One region of the Lawsonibacter sp. LCP25S3_E2 genome, then DNA from elsewhere that is predicted to be linked to it. Evidence: riboswitches for the same ligand, from Rfam matches in the RefSeq annotation. Region 1 holds a riboswitch; the other holds the start of a gene.
What was found. Region 1 has a riboswitch for glycine ahead of ACTQ3R_RS14790 (alanine/glycine:cation symporter family protein). Riboswitches for the same ligand answer to the same signal wherever they lie in the genome.

Region 1 (7,086 bases):
ATCTGAAAGAAGGATGGCACCGACAGCCGGAAGGTCAGGCCGCACAGCTCCTCCTCCAGCCAATCCCGCCCCCAGAGGGTGCGGGATTCCGGTCCCAGGATCACATTGGTATCCCGTGTGTTGGCATTGAGCACAATCCCCACAAGCCCCGGCTCCGCCTGGACCAGGCGCTGCCCCAGCTCCGCTTCATAGGGAAGCTTCTTCCCGTTGACCACCACACACACCAGGCTCTCTCCCCGGCTGTTGGTGCGCACATAGAGGTGGCGCACCAGTCCTGTGCCCTGCTTTTCCTCGTAAGCAGGAACGGCATATTCCTCCATCCATTCCTTAAACGCCTGCCGAAGGGCAGTCACACTCACCGGCTGGAGCGCGCAGTCCGGGGCGTCCAGTACATCGTGGCTGCGGCTGCGGTAGTATCCCACTGCCAGTCCATTTTTCTCCACAGATACAGGAAACTGCACCTTATTCCGATAACGCATTGTATTTTCCGCGCCCAATACATCGGATAGTTGTAGTTCTACCCCGCCCAGACGGCTCAGCGCATCCTGAATGCGCTGCCGCTTCCCCTGCAGCTCCTCCTCATAGGTCATGTGCCGGAATTGGCAGCCCCCGCACCGGCCGTAGAGCGGGCAATCGGGCTCCAAGCGTTCCGGCGAGGAACGAAGCAGCTGCACTCCCCTGCCCCAGGCCACATGTTTGTTGACCTTCAGCAGCTGCACCTGCCACTGCTCCCCCCGGATGGTGCCGGGGACAAACACCACCCGGCCCTCCAGCCGGGCGACTCCCATACCCTCGGCCGTATATCCATCCACCTCTAGGGTGTATACGCTGTTTTTCTTCCAGGCTTCCATGGGCAATTCCTCACTGTTTTCCTTATTTTCTCCATCATACCATGTCCGTTCCCCTTCGTAAAGGAAAAAAGCCCGGCCTCCTCCCAGAGGCCGGGCGAACGAGAACTTTTTACTTCTTGCAGGTCCCAACCCCGTGGGTAGAGCTGACCACCATACCGGTGAGGGCAAACAGGCCGATGGCGTTGGGAATGACCATCAGGTTATTGAACATATCCGTCATCTCCCACACCAGATCGTTGGACATCAAAGTACCCAGGAAAATAAATACCAGGCCGATGGCGGAATAAATCTTGGCAGACTTCTTGCCAAACAGATAGACCACATTGATCTTGCCGAACAGGTTCCAGCTTAGAATGGTGGAGAAGGCGAAGAAGAACAGACACACCGCCACAAACATGGCGCCGGCCTCCGTTCCCATCACGCTGCCAAAGGCAGTCTGAGCCAGGTTGGCCTTATTCAGAGTCGTGCTGGCCGCGGCAGCGCCGCACTCCGCCAGAGGTCCGTCCGGAGTATATAGGGTGGAGATGACCACCAGAGCGTTCAGGGTCAGCACCACGAAGGTATCCATGAAGACGCCGATCATGGCCACTACGCCCTGGTCGTGGGGGTCGCTCACATTGGCCTGGGCGTGGGCGTGGGGAGTGGAGCCCATACCGGCCTCATTGGAGAACAGGCCACGCTTGGCACCCTGGCTGATGGCCTCCTTCAGGGCATAGCCAAAGCCGCCGCCGATAATGGCCTGGGGCTCAAAGGCATACTTGAAAATCATGGCAAAGGTAGCGGGAATGTAGGCAGCCCGCATGACCAGTACCACCAGGCCGCCGGCCAGGAAGATGACAGCCATGACGGGGACAATCTTCTCCGTCACCGCGGCCAGCCGCTGCACGCCGCCCACAAAAATCAGGCCGCACACCACCACCAGCACGATACCCACGATCCAGGAGGGCACACCAAAGGCGGTCTGGAAGGTGGAGCCGATGGAGTTGGACTGCACCATGCAGCCCATAAAGCCCAGAGCCAGGATAATGGCTACCGCAAAGAAGCCGGCCAGGAATTTACCGAACGCACCCTGAAACGCGGTGGTAATGTAGTACACCGGGCCGCCGTGATAGGAGCCGTCCGGGTCCTTCCGGCGGGTCTTGATGGCCAGAGTAGCCTCGGCATAGATGGTAGCCATACCGAAGAAGGCAATGATCCACATCCAGAAAATAGCGCCTGGTCCGCCGGCCAGGATGGCGCCGGAGGCACCCACGATGTTGCCGGTACCCACCTGGGCAGCAATGGCGGTGGCCAGAGCCTGGAAGGAGCTCATGCCGTGCTCCTGCTTCCCGCCGCTGAGGGACAGGTTGCCAAAGACCTTTTTCATCCCTTCTCCAAAGCAGCGCACCTGGACAAACCGGGTTTTGATGGAATACCACAGGCCTACGCCGATGAGCAGGAACACCAGAATGTAGTTGGACAAATAGACGTTGATGTTAGCCACAATTGGGTAGAGCACTTCCTCTACCGAAGCGATGAATTCGGACATATTGATTTTCTCCCTCCTAAAAAATAAAAAAACGGAACGACCGATAGAATCGACCGCTCCGGAGAATATACGCCCGGCAACCAAACCGTGCGCATAAAGCAGATGCCCCCAGGGCACCTGTTTCCTCTGTCCTTTTGCCTGAGAGATTGGCAGGGCGTGAACCGTCCCCGCTTTGCACCTTCGGCACTCGGCTTAACGAGCTTCTCCAGAGTTACATCCGCGCACAGTCCTCATCCCCATAGGGAAACCTGAGAGTGTTACTCCTTCGGCAGGCCGCTTTGGCCATTTTCCTGGGCGCTTCGTCTGTCCTATTCAGTTGCGTGGTAACCATACCACAGCAGGGAACATTTGTCAACCCCTGGCGAACAATTATACGTCAGTCACGGATTCCTAGCAGTCTCCCCCAGTTTCTTTGTTTAGTTTCACAGTAAAAGTTTACAATTTGGTCTTTTTTCTAACCTCTGAGTGTGATATACTCTATCACGATTAGCTAAAATGTATTACTATGCGCAAATTTTGTCGCAAATCTGCAACCGAGAGGTGTTTTCGTTATGAGCCTGTTTACCAAACTTTTTGGCACCTCCTCTCAGCGGGAGCTGAAGTCCATCTACCCCATCGCCGACAAGGTGGACGCTCTGGAGGAGGAATATAAGGCCCTTACTGACCAGCAGCTTCAGGCTAAAACCCCCGAGCTGAAAGCCCGCCTTGCCAACGGCGAGACTCTGGACGACATTCTGCCCGAGGCCTTTGCCGCCTGCCGTGAGGCTGCCTGGCGTGTGCTGGGTATGCGCCCCTATCGGGTCCAGGTGGTGGGCGGCATCGTGCTGCACCAGGGCCGGATCGCCGAGATGAAGACCGGCGAAGGTAAGACCCTGGTGGCTACCCTTCCTGCCTACCTGAACGCTTTGGCAGGCAAGGGCGTGCATGTTATTACCGTCAACGATTACCTGGCCAAGCGCGACAGCGAGTGGATGGGCAAGGTGTTCCGTTTCATGGGCCTGACCGTGGGCCTGGTGATTCACGGCGTGGTGGGTGAGGCCAAGAAAGCCGCCTATCAGGCAGACATCACCTACGGCACGAACAACGAGTTCGGCTTTGACTATCTGCGGGACAACATGGCCATCTACTCTCAGGAGCTGGTCCAGCGGGGCCACGCCTTCGCTATTGTGGACGAGGTGGACTCCATCCTCATCGACGAGGCCCGCACCCCCCTGATCATCTCCGGCCAGGGCGAAAAGTCCACCCAGCTCTACACCATTGTCGACCAGTTCGTCTCCAAGCTCAAGTGCCAGCGCATCGCCAAGGTAGACGACAAAGAGGAAGAGGATACCAGCATCGATGCGGACTACATCGTGGATGAAAAGGCCCGCACCGCTACCCTCACCGCACGGGGCATCCAAAAGGCCGAGCAGTTCTTCCAGGTGGAAAACCTGGCCGATATGGAGAACACCACCCTCTCTCACCACATCAACCAGGCCATCAAGGCCCGTGGTGTAATGAAGCGGGACATCGACTACGTGGTCAAAGACGGCCAGGTCATCATTGTGGACGAGTTCACCGGCCGTCTGATGTTCGGCCGCCGGTATAACGAGGGCCTCCACCAGGCCATCGAGGCCAAGGAGCACGTGGAGGTGGCCAACGAGTCCAAGACCCTGGCTACCATCACCTTCCAGAATTACTTCCGTCTCTATGACAAGCTCTCCGGCATGACCGGTACCGCCATGACCGAGTCGGAGGAGTTCGGCACCATCTATGAGCTGGACATCGTGGAGATCCCCACCAACAAGCCTCTGGCCCGTATCGACGACCCCGACGTGGTCTATAAGAACACTGCCGGCAAGCTCCGGGCTATTGTCAACCAGATCGAGGAGTGTCACGCCAAGGGGCAGCCCGTACTGGTGGGTACTGTGTCCATTGAAAAGTCTGAGGAGCTCTCTGAGATCCTTAAGCGCCGCGGCATCAAGCATAACGTTCTGAACGCCAAGAACCACGAAAAGGAAGCTGAGATCGTGGCCCAGGCTGGTAAGTTCGGCGCCGTCACCGTGGCCACTAACATGGCCGGCCGTGGTACTGACATCATGCTCGGCGGCAACGCGGAGTTTTTGGCTAAGGCCGATCTGCGCAAGGCCGGCATGAGCGATGAGCTCATCGCCGAAGCCACTGGCTTTGCTGAGACGGACAACCAGGAGATCCTGGATGCCCGGAAACAGTTCTCTGAGGCGGAGGCCAAATATAAAGACGAGATCCGCGCCGAGGCCGACAAGGTCCGGGAAGTGGGCGGATTGTTCATTCTGGGCACCGAGCGTCACGAGTCCCGGCGTATCGACAACCAGCTGCGCGGCCGTGCCGGCCGTCAGGGCGACCCCGGCGAGACCCGGTTCTTCCTGTCCCTGGAAGATGACATCATGCGCCTGTTCGGCTCTGAGCGGGTGATGAACATGATGGAGAAGCTGGGCGTGGACGAGGATACCCCCATTGATGCCAAGATGCTCTCCGGCGCCATTGAGAACGCCCAGAAGCAGGTAGAGTCCCGGAACTTCCAGACCCGTAAGAACGTGCTGCAGTATGACGACGTGATGAACACCCAGCGTGAGATCATCTACAAGCAGCGCCGCCAGGTTCTGGACGGCGAGGACCTCCAGGCCTCGATCCAGAATATGCTCCGCACCATGATTGAGTCCGCCATCCAGGGCCACATCGGCGAGCAGAACCACATGACCGCCGATGGCTTCCAGGAAGCCATCTCCCACTTCCGCACCATGTTCCTGCCTGTGGGAGAGCTCATGCTCTCGGACGAGGAGCTCAGCCAGTATGATGCCGAGGGGCTCACCCAGCTGGTTCTGGACAAGGCCCAGGCCGTCTATCAGGCCAAGGAGCAGGAATTTGGTTCCCCCATCATGCGGGAGCTGGAGCGGGTCATCATGCTCCGGGTGGTAGACGAGTACTGGATGGATCACATCGATGCCATGACCGAGCTGCGTCAGGGCATCGGTCTGCGGGCTTACGCCCAGACCGACCCCGTGGTGGCCTACAAGAAGGAAGGCTACGAGATGTTCGAGCAGATGGTAGCCGCCATTCAGGAAGAGACTTTGCGCCGGCTGTTCCTGGTCCGTCTGAGAAAGAACGAGGAGGTCAAGCGGGAGCGGGTGGCCAAGGTCACCGGCGAGTCCGGCGCCGACGACGGCACTGTAAAGAAGCAGCCCGCCCGCAAGGTGATCAAGATCGGCCGCAACGACCCCTGCCCCTGCGGCAGCGGCTTGAAGTGGAAGAAGTGCACCTGCAAGGAGTATCACCCTGAGCAGATGTAACACCCCAAAACCTGAACAAGAAGGCCCGAGACCAATGGTCTCGGGCCTTGCTTTGTTTTATCGTTTATTCGTTGTCCTTTTCCCGCTCTTTTATCCTCAGGGTGCTGATAATCAGCACTCCGGTCAGAATCAAGTCTCCTACAAAAAATACCAAGACCTTCCGGGCACTCAAGAAAAGGAACGGGGTCAGCACCAGTGTATAAAGCCCCCACAGTCCCCAGAACGCCGCCAGAACCGGGTGCTTTGGAAATTTCAGGCTCATTCCCCCGGTCACCAGCAGCGGGGCGCTCCAAACCAGGGCCTCGTCCAGCCTTGCGTGCCGAAAAAAGGCCAGTAAGGTAAAGACGAAAAGGCCGAAAAACACCAGCATCAACCCCAGGACGATTCGAATATTCGGACTGTATTCCTTCTGCGGTGCCGCAGCCATTGGTGGATCGTCTGTCGTCTCCTGGGGCTCAATCCCCCGTACCAGGCTGTCCATGGATACCTCAAACAGCTCGCACATTTTGACCAGCTTATCCAAATCCGGCACCGATGCATTGGTCTCCCACTTGGACACCGACTGCCGGGATACCTCCAGCGCTTCCGCCAGGTCCGTCTGGGACAGGCGCCGGGCCGTTCGTTCCTGGTAGATTCGCTCCCCCAAGGTCACATCCATCTCTCCTCTCCGCTTGGATGACTCCATGGTAGCAGCTGACGGGTAAAATGTCCACCAATCGCCCTTGGAACCTTCGCAACCGGCGGTTGCCCCCCACTCACTCAGCTCAATTTCTCCCCTACCACAGGGATCAGGCTGATGAGCCATGCAAAGGGCAGGGACAGCAGGAAATAAATAAGGGCAAACAGAGGCACCGCCAGGACCACCGGCAGGGACAGCATAGAGATTCCAAACCACTGGAACACCATCACCCACAGCTGATGGAACAGGTATATGCCAAAGGCATAGGCCCCCACCTCATAGACCGCCCGTTTCCGGGACCGCTCCTCACTGACCCCCAGCACATACCGAAACAGGGTACAGAAGGCCGCGGCGGTGAGCACCACATTGGGGGTGGTATAGCCATACCAAAGCGCCCGGTCTCCTCCCAGAAGCCTGGGCCCCATCAGCGTCAATACCAGCCCCAGAATGCCCAAAGCATAGAGCGCAAATTCTGAAAGGCGTCCAATGACATAGTGGCGCAGATACCAGCCGCCCACATAGCACCCCACCCACCCCAACACCAGGTGGATGTCCAGCCGCTCCAGCTGCCTCACCCATAGGCTGTTGGGATAAAAAGCCGACCAAAGGGGCAGCAGATTGGCCAGCAAAAAGCACAGGATCAGAAAATACCGCACCTCTCCCCGGCTGGCTGAGGAAACAAAACGGTGGAGTACGGGATGAACCAGATAGAGACCGATG
Region 2 (7,086 bases), on a different contig from region 1:
TGTCAGTAAAGGCAAGAGGGTCACGCTTCTTTTCTTCTGCCTTTCGGATTTCCAGAGCCTTGTCGTAGTCCGCCTGCATACGAGTTTTGACCTGCGGATCCTTTTGGGCCTCGATGGCGGAAAGGGCTTTCCGGTCGGATACATCCAGACGGGCGGTATACAGGTCCCGGTGTTCCCCCAGATAGCTTTTGGCCATTTTCCCCTGGGGGTGGTTGCGCACCATGGGCGCTCCGCAGAAAGAGACCAGGCCGTTGGTGGGCTCATAAACCCCGGTGATGCAGTTGAAGGCGGTGGTCTTACCGGCACCGTTGGGGCCGATGAGGGCCACGATCTCCCCTTTGTTTACCTCCAGGGACAGATCATTGACCGCCACCACGCCGCCAAACTGCATGGTGATGTGTTCCAGGCGAAGGACGTTGTCCAAACTCATTTCGCCCCCTCCTTTCCAATGGCTTTCTTGCCGCGCAGGAAGAGATCGGTGAATTCCTTGTCACCCATAATGCCCTGGCGGAAGAAGAGCACCACAATCATAATGACGACGGAGAAGACCACCATGCGGAAGCCCGTTCCCATCAGAGGAACGTTCAGAGAGCCGGTGACAATGAAGTAGCCCAGCCAGCCCAGCAGGAGCAGGGCGACGATCCAGGTGAGAATTTCTGCCCACATTCGTCCGGGACCCTTGCGCTCCCGGCGGATGAGCAGAAAAGCGCCCCCGATGACCACCACGGCGAAGATGACGATGAAGGCGATGCGTTTGGGCTGCATAGTGGAAGTGAACACCATCTTGTTGTCCAAAAAGCGCAGCCACCACTCCGAGCAGGCCACATACAGGAAGGTGGCAAGGCAGGAGCCGGAGATGGAGCCGATGCCGCCGATGACCACGATGAGCAGGATCTCATAGGTCATGGTGGAGGTGTAGACCTTGGCCTGGGCGTTGTTGGCGAACATGGCAAACAAGGCGCCGCCCACCCCGGCGAAGAAGGAAGAGATGCAGAAGGAGAGCATCTTGTGCCGGGGGAGGTTGATGCCCATAGCTTCGGCGGCGATCTCATCCTCACGGATGGCCTTGAAGGCCCGGCCGTAGGAGGAATTGATGAGCATTACGATGACGATGATGCACAAGGTGGCAATGAGCAGGGGGAAGAAAGCGGAGAGATAGAGGACCACCTTGCCGTCCGGTCCGGTGATGTTGAAGTTATTGAAGGTGGGGATCTGGGTGATCATATTGGCGCCGTTGGTGACCGGACCCAGGGCCTGCCACTGGAAGATGGCCCGGAGGATCTCCGCAAAGCCCAGGGTGGCGATGGCCAGGTAGTCGCTCTTCAAACGCAGTACGGGCAGGCCGATGAGCCAGGCAAACAGGGCGGCCACGCACCCGCCCAGCAGGATGGCCAGGATCACGCCCAGAATGAGCCCCACAGGGGTGTCCAGCCCGCCGAAGAGGTCGGGCAGGGAGAACTTCACCGCAGAGCCGCCGAAGAGGTAATATACCTGATCCTTCACAGCCACAGGCACAGTGAGAATGGCGTAGGTATAGGCGCCCAGAAGCATGAAACCCGCCTGGCCCAGGGAGAACAGGCCGGTAAAGCCGTTGAGCAGGTTCATGGACACGGCCACAAGAGAGTAGACCGCACCCTTTTTCAGCACCACAAACAGCTGACTGGTGGGGGCAAGGGTGTTTTCCAGCACGATGACCAGAATGAGGAAGGCCGCCGCGGCGGCCAGGCCGATGAGAGCGCCCGTTTTATCTTTTTTCTGCAATGTCATTGTGGGCACCTCCTTAAACCTTATCGGTGGCCTTTTCCCCGAACAATCCGGTGGGTTTAAAGACCAGGATGATGATGAGCAGGGCGAAGGTAAAGGCGTCCACGAAGGTGGTGGCTCCCTCAAAGGGCAGGATCTTTACAAAGTTCTCGCAGATGCCGATGAGGAAGGCGCCGATCACCGCTCCGGGAATAGAGCCGATGCCCCCGAACACCGCCGCCACAAAGGCCTTCAGGCCGGGCATGGAGCCCACGGTAGGCACTACGGAGGAGTAGGTAGTGAAGTAGAGCATGGAGCCCACCGCCGCCAGGGCAGAGCCGATGATGAAGGTGGTGGAGATGACGGAGTTGATTTTAATGCCCATGAGCTGGCTGGTCTCAAAGTCCTTGGCCACCGAGCGCATAGCCATACCAATTTTGGTGTGGTTGATGAGCTGGGTGAGCAGGATTACCAGGGCTACCACCAGGAAGGGGGTGAGGATAACTACCCACTTGATGGAGGTTCCGGCCACGGTGATGGTGTCGGACAGGAAGGGGATAGAGGGGTAGATCATGGGCTGGCCGCCGGTGATATAGGTGGCGGAGTTCTGGAGCAAATAGCTCACGCCGATGGCGGAGATCATCACCGACATGCGGGGAGCGGTGCGCAGGGGCTTATAGGCCACCCGCTCAATGCAGAAGCCCAGGGCCACTGTCAGCACCAGCACCAGCAAGAGCATGACAGGGATGACCAGGGCAGGGGAGAGACAGGCGGCCAGGAAGGTGTTCAGATAAATACCCATCAGACCGGCTACCATGAACACATCACCATGGGCGAAGTTGATCAGACGCAGAATGCCGTATACCATGGTGTACCCGATGGCGATCAGAGCATACTGGCCGCCCACGGAAATGCCGAACAGCAGGGTGGAGATAAAAAATTCCATAGAATTTCCTCCCAATTATGTATGTGTGGTTGGGACGCTGGGCTGTCTCAAAAAGAGGAAGGCCCGCCTCCTTTTGAGGCGGCCCAGCCGGGGAATAATCAGGATTTGGCGGGGACCCTGTGGGGCCCCCGCCAAATATCCAGTCCGTTGTGTGCGGGGTGGACTTACTGAGCCACCGTCTGCTGGGTCTCCAGCTCCCAGGCGCCGTCGTTGGTGGAGTGCTTGATGTAAGCGGTATCGCGGACCGCATCGCCGTTGGTGTCGTCAAAGGCGATGTGGCCGGACACGCCGTCATACTCCACATCCCACAGCGCGGCCTTGATGGCGGCGGGGTCCACGGAGTCGGCGGCCTTGATGGCCTCCAGAGCCACATAGTAGGCATCGTAGCCCATAGCGGTGACAGCGGCCACGGTGTCGTTGCCGCCATTGGCGTCCAGAGCGCCGGAAGCGGTGTTGATGTAATTCTTCACGCCCTCATCGAAGGTGGGGTTGCCGCCCTCCTGATAGAAGGTGGAGACGTACAGCTGGATGTTGGTGCCCTTGGCGGCCTCCAGAACCATGTTGTCGTCCAGAGTGTCGGAGCCCACAAAGGGGATGTCCAGACCCAGAGAGGCGGCCTGGGTGATGATCTGGGTGGCGTAGGCAATGGACACGGGGGTAAAGATAACATCGGCGCCCTCAGCCTTGGCCTTGTTCAGGTAGGAGTTGAAGTCAGAGTTGTTGGTGGGGAAGGAGTCGGTGATGACCTTGCCGCCGGCCGCTTCAAAGGCGGTCTTGAAGAAGGCGATCAGGCCCTGGTCGTACTCGTTGCCCGCCTCGCCCAGACAATAGGCGGTCTTAGCCTGGAACTTATCCATGGAGAAGTTGGCCAGAACGGTGCCCTGGAAGGGGTCCAGGAAGCAGATGCGGAAGTAGTGGTCGTTGCCGGCGGTTACCTGGGGATTGGTGCAGGTGACGCCGATGGCGGGAATGCCTGCATTGCTGAAGGTGGGGCTGGCGGCAATGGACACGCCGGAGCCATAGGAGCCCAGCACCAGAGCCACGCCCTCGCTGACCAGCTGCGCGGCGGCGGTGGGGGCCTTATCGGTAGTGGAGCCGTTGTCGGCGTAGACCAGCTGGACCTGATACTCCTCGCCGCCCACGGTGACAGTGGGAGTCTCAGAGTTGGCAAACTGCATGCCCAGCATCTCTTTTTTGCCGCCGGAAGCAGAGTCGCCGGTGGCAGGCTCAAAGACACCGATCTTGACAACCTTGTCACCGGCGGCGGCAGAGCTGCCGGTGCTGGCGGAACCGCTGGGAGTGGAGCCGGAAGAGGTATTTCCTCCGCCGCAGCCGGCCAGCAGGCTCAGCATCATAGCAGCGGAAAGAGCGCTTGCAAGAAACTTTTTCATCATTCTTACTCCTTTTCCAAATAGGTTGCTCGCGCGGAATTGCCACAAAAATGTTTTTCTGGCAAATACACTTGTACGCGAATATGGTGACATTATACCTTGGTGCCAGGGAAAAAGCAATACAGATTTGCAAAGTATTTTCTGCAAAGTTGCAGATTTGCCTGTCAGAGAGCCGAGAAGAGGGGAGAACAAACGCAAGATATGGGAGAATGGGGACGTTTTAAAACCTGTTTTTGTAGTAGATACCGAAATACTGGAGGGAATATAAAAATATTTTGTATATATTAGCGAAATAAAGCAATCGACCGGAAAATTTTCTTGTAATTTGTGTGCTGTGAGCATATAATTGTCCTTAACAAACGGACAACTGAACAGGCCAGACGATGTTCACAGGGAAGCGGCCCCGTTTTAACGGGCCCACCGACGGTGTAACGCTCTCAGGTACGAGGACTGTGGACGGATGGCACTCTGGAGACACCCGCCCTGTGCGGGGGCCGAAGGTGCAAAACGGCGGAGCTTCCGCCGTCAATCTCTCAGGCAAAAGGACAGAGACAGCGCAAACGGATCGGGGCCAATCCGGACCCGCCGGGATCGCCGTCAATAGCTTGGAAAAGAGGGGTTTGGCATCGGGCCGGACTCCTCTGTTTGTCTGTTTGGGCTATGTTGCAGAGAGGGGAAGGATTAACATGATGGAAATGATCACCACGGTCAACAGCGCAGTCAGCGGCTTTGTGTGGGGCCCGATTATGCTGGCACTGTTGGTGGGGACTGGTGTGTTTCTCACCTGCCGCACCGGCTGGGTTCAGGTGCGCCGGTTTGGTTACATTATGAAAAATACAGTGGGATCTCTGTTTCGTAAGTCAGACAAAGACCATGGGAGCAATTTGTCCCCCTTCCAGGCGGTGACCACTGCCCTGGCGGGCACCGTGGGTACAGGCAACATTGCCGGTGTTACCGGCGCCATCTTCATCGGGGGCCCCGGCGCTGTGTTTTGGATGTGGGTATCTGCTTTCTTTGGCATGTGTACCAAATATGCCGAGATCGCCCTGGCTCTGGAGTACCGGGTGACCGATGAGAATGGCACCCACAAGGGCGGCCCCATGTATTACATTGAGCGGGGCCTGGGCAAGGGCTGGAAGCCCCTGGCCGTGCTCTTTGCCCTTTTGGGCGGTGTCGCTTCCTTTGGAATCGGTAATATCGCCCAGTCCAGCGAGATTGCCGGAGCCATGAATGGAATGTTCGGGATGGACACCAGGGTGGCGGGCGTACTGCTGGCCGTTATTGTGGCCGTTGTGGTCATCGGCGGTGTCAAGCGCATTGGTCAGGTGGCCTCCTATCTGGTGCCCTTTATGGCCATCTTCTATATCCTGGCCGGTGTGGTCGTGATCGTTATGCGCATTGGAGATGTCCCCGGTGTGCTTGCCAACATTGTGACCAGCGCTTTCAGTATGGAGGCGGTGGGCGGCGGTGTGTTTGGCTACGCCTTCATGGTAGCAATGAAGCAGGGTTTTGCCCGTGGTGTGTTCTCCAATGAGGCCGGACTCGGCTCTGCCCCCATTGCCCACGCTGCCTCCTCCACCGACGAACCGATCGAGCAGGCTATGTGGGGAGTGTTTGAGGTGTTCATCGACACTATTGTCATCTGTACCATCACCTCTCTGACGGTGCTTTTGTCCGGCCTGGAGCTGGGAGAGACTGCGCTGGCCGCCCATACCTCCAACGGTGCCGCGGCGGTGAAGGCCTTCAATACCATTCTCCCCGGTGAGCTGGGTGGCCTTATCATTCAAGTCAGCCTTTTGTTCTTTGCCCTTTCCACCATTCTGGGCTGGAGCTATTATGGTGAGCGGTGCTGGGGCTATCTGACAGGGGAGAATAAGGTGATCAAAATCGTCTATAAAGCAGCCTTTGTGCTGATGTGCGTGGTGGGGTCCACGGGCTCCGGGAAACTCATGTGGAGCATCGCCGACACCTTGAACGGCATGATGGCTATCCCCAACCTGGTGGGCCTGTTGGCCTTGTCCGGTGTGGTGGCCAGGCTGAGCCGGGATTATTTCAACAGGACCATAAAAAAATAAAACCGCTTTGACCGGCGGCCCTATCAGGGCCGCCGGTATTTTTTTGCATATGGCCGGGCCTGTCCTCATATAGATGAGACAAAGGCGGGTGAAGTTATGCAAAAGACAAAAGCATCCCAGGCATATCGCCAGGCGGTAGGGGCACTTCCCCAGCGCCTGCGGCGGGAGGCCCTGGCGCTGAGTGAGGCGGACCAGGGCAGAGTGGAGGAACTGCGGCTGCGGACAGGCTGGCCCATGACCGCCCTGCTGCCGGAGGGGGAGCGTTCTTTGGGGGGAGCACCGGTGGAGAGCCGAGAGTTGGAGCAGCTTTTGGAAATCGCCAGTCAGGCTTCGGTACACACAGTACTGCCTCAGGTGCGTCAAGGATACCTGACGATCCAGGGGGGGCACCGGATCGGCTTGTGCGGAACTGCCGCCATGGAAGCAGGGCAGATCCATGCCCTGCGCGCATTCTCCTCGGCCAGCATCCGCATAGCCCGGCAGATCAAGGGGGCCTGCGCCCCTGTTTTGGACGGGCTGTGTCCAGGGGGACGGTTGGCGGATACCTTGATCCTCTCTCCTCCGGGACTGGGAAAAACCACCCTGCTCCGGGACCTGATCCGTGCCGTGTCCTGGGGGGAGGGGTGTTGTCCCCTGCGGGTGTCTCTGGCGGATGAACGGGGAGAGGTAGCCGCCCTCTTTCAGGGGGAACCGCAGCTGGAGGTGGGGCCCCGTACCGATGTGGTGGAGGGCTGTCCAAAAGCCCAGGGACTCATGCTCCTTCTGCGGGCCATGAACCCACAAGTGCTGGCGGTGGATGAGATCACCGCCCCCGAGGATGTGGCAGCGCTGGAGACGGCGGCGGGGTGTGGCGTCACACTGCTGGCCACCGCCCATGGGGCGGGATGGGAGGACCTGGAGCGCAGACCGGTGTACCGTGCGCTGATGGAAA

Region 2: linked by a shared signal. The riboswitch ahead of ACTQ3R_RS07525 (alanine/glycine:cation symporter family protein) and the one ahead of ACTQ3R_RS14790 (alanine/glycine:cation symporter family protein) in region 1 are both predicted to bind glycine.

Annotation. Positions count from the first base shown of each region.
Region 1 covers NZ_JBQKJL010000023.1:32,950-40,035, reverse strand. The annotation lists gene rlmD (23S rRNA (uracil(1939)-C(5))-methyltransferase RlmD) at 1-851, opposite strand, end outside; gene ACTQ3R_RS14790 (alanine/glycine:cation symporter family protein) at 961-2,379, opposite strand; glycine riboswitch at 2,496-2,598, opposite strand; gene secA (preprotein translocase subunit SecA) at 2,931-5,687, shown strand; gene ACTQ3R_RS14780 (helix-turn-helix domain-containing protein) at 5,752-6,345, opposite strand; gene ACTQ3R_RS14775 (acyltransferase) at 6,447-7,086, opposite strand, start outside.
Region 2 covers NZ_JBQKJL010000006.1:144,981-152,066, forward strand. The annotation lists gene ACTQ3R_RS07505 (ABC transporter ATP-binding protein) at 1-430, opposite strand, end outside; gene ACTQ3R_RS07510 (branched-chain amino acid ABC transporter permease) at 427-1,767, opposite strand; gene ACTQ3R_RS07515 (branched-chain amino acid ABC transporter permease) at 1,781-2,689, opposite strand; gene ACTQ3R_RS07520 (ABC transporter substrate-binding protein) at 2,854-4,080, opposite strand; glycine riboswitch at 4,461-4,543, shown strand; glycine riboswitch at 4,547-4,631, shown strand; gene ACTQ3R_RS07525 (alanine/glycine:cation symporter family protein) at 4,767-6,155, shown strand; gene ACTQ3R_RS07530 (stage III sporulation protein AB) at 6,252-7,086, shown strand, end outside.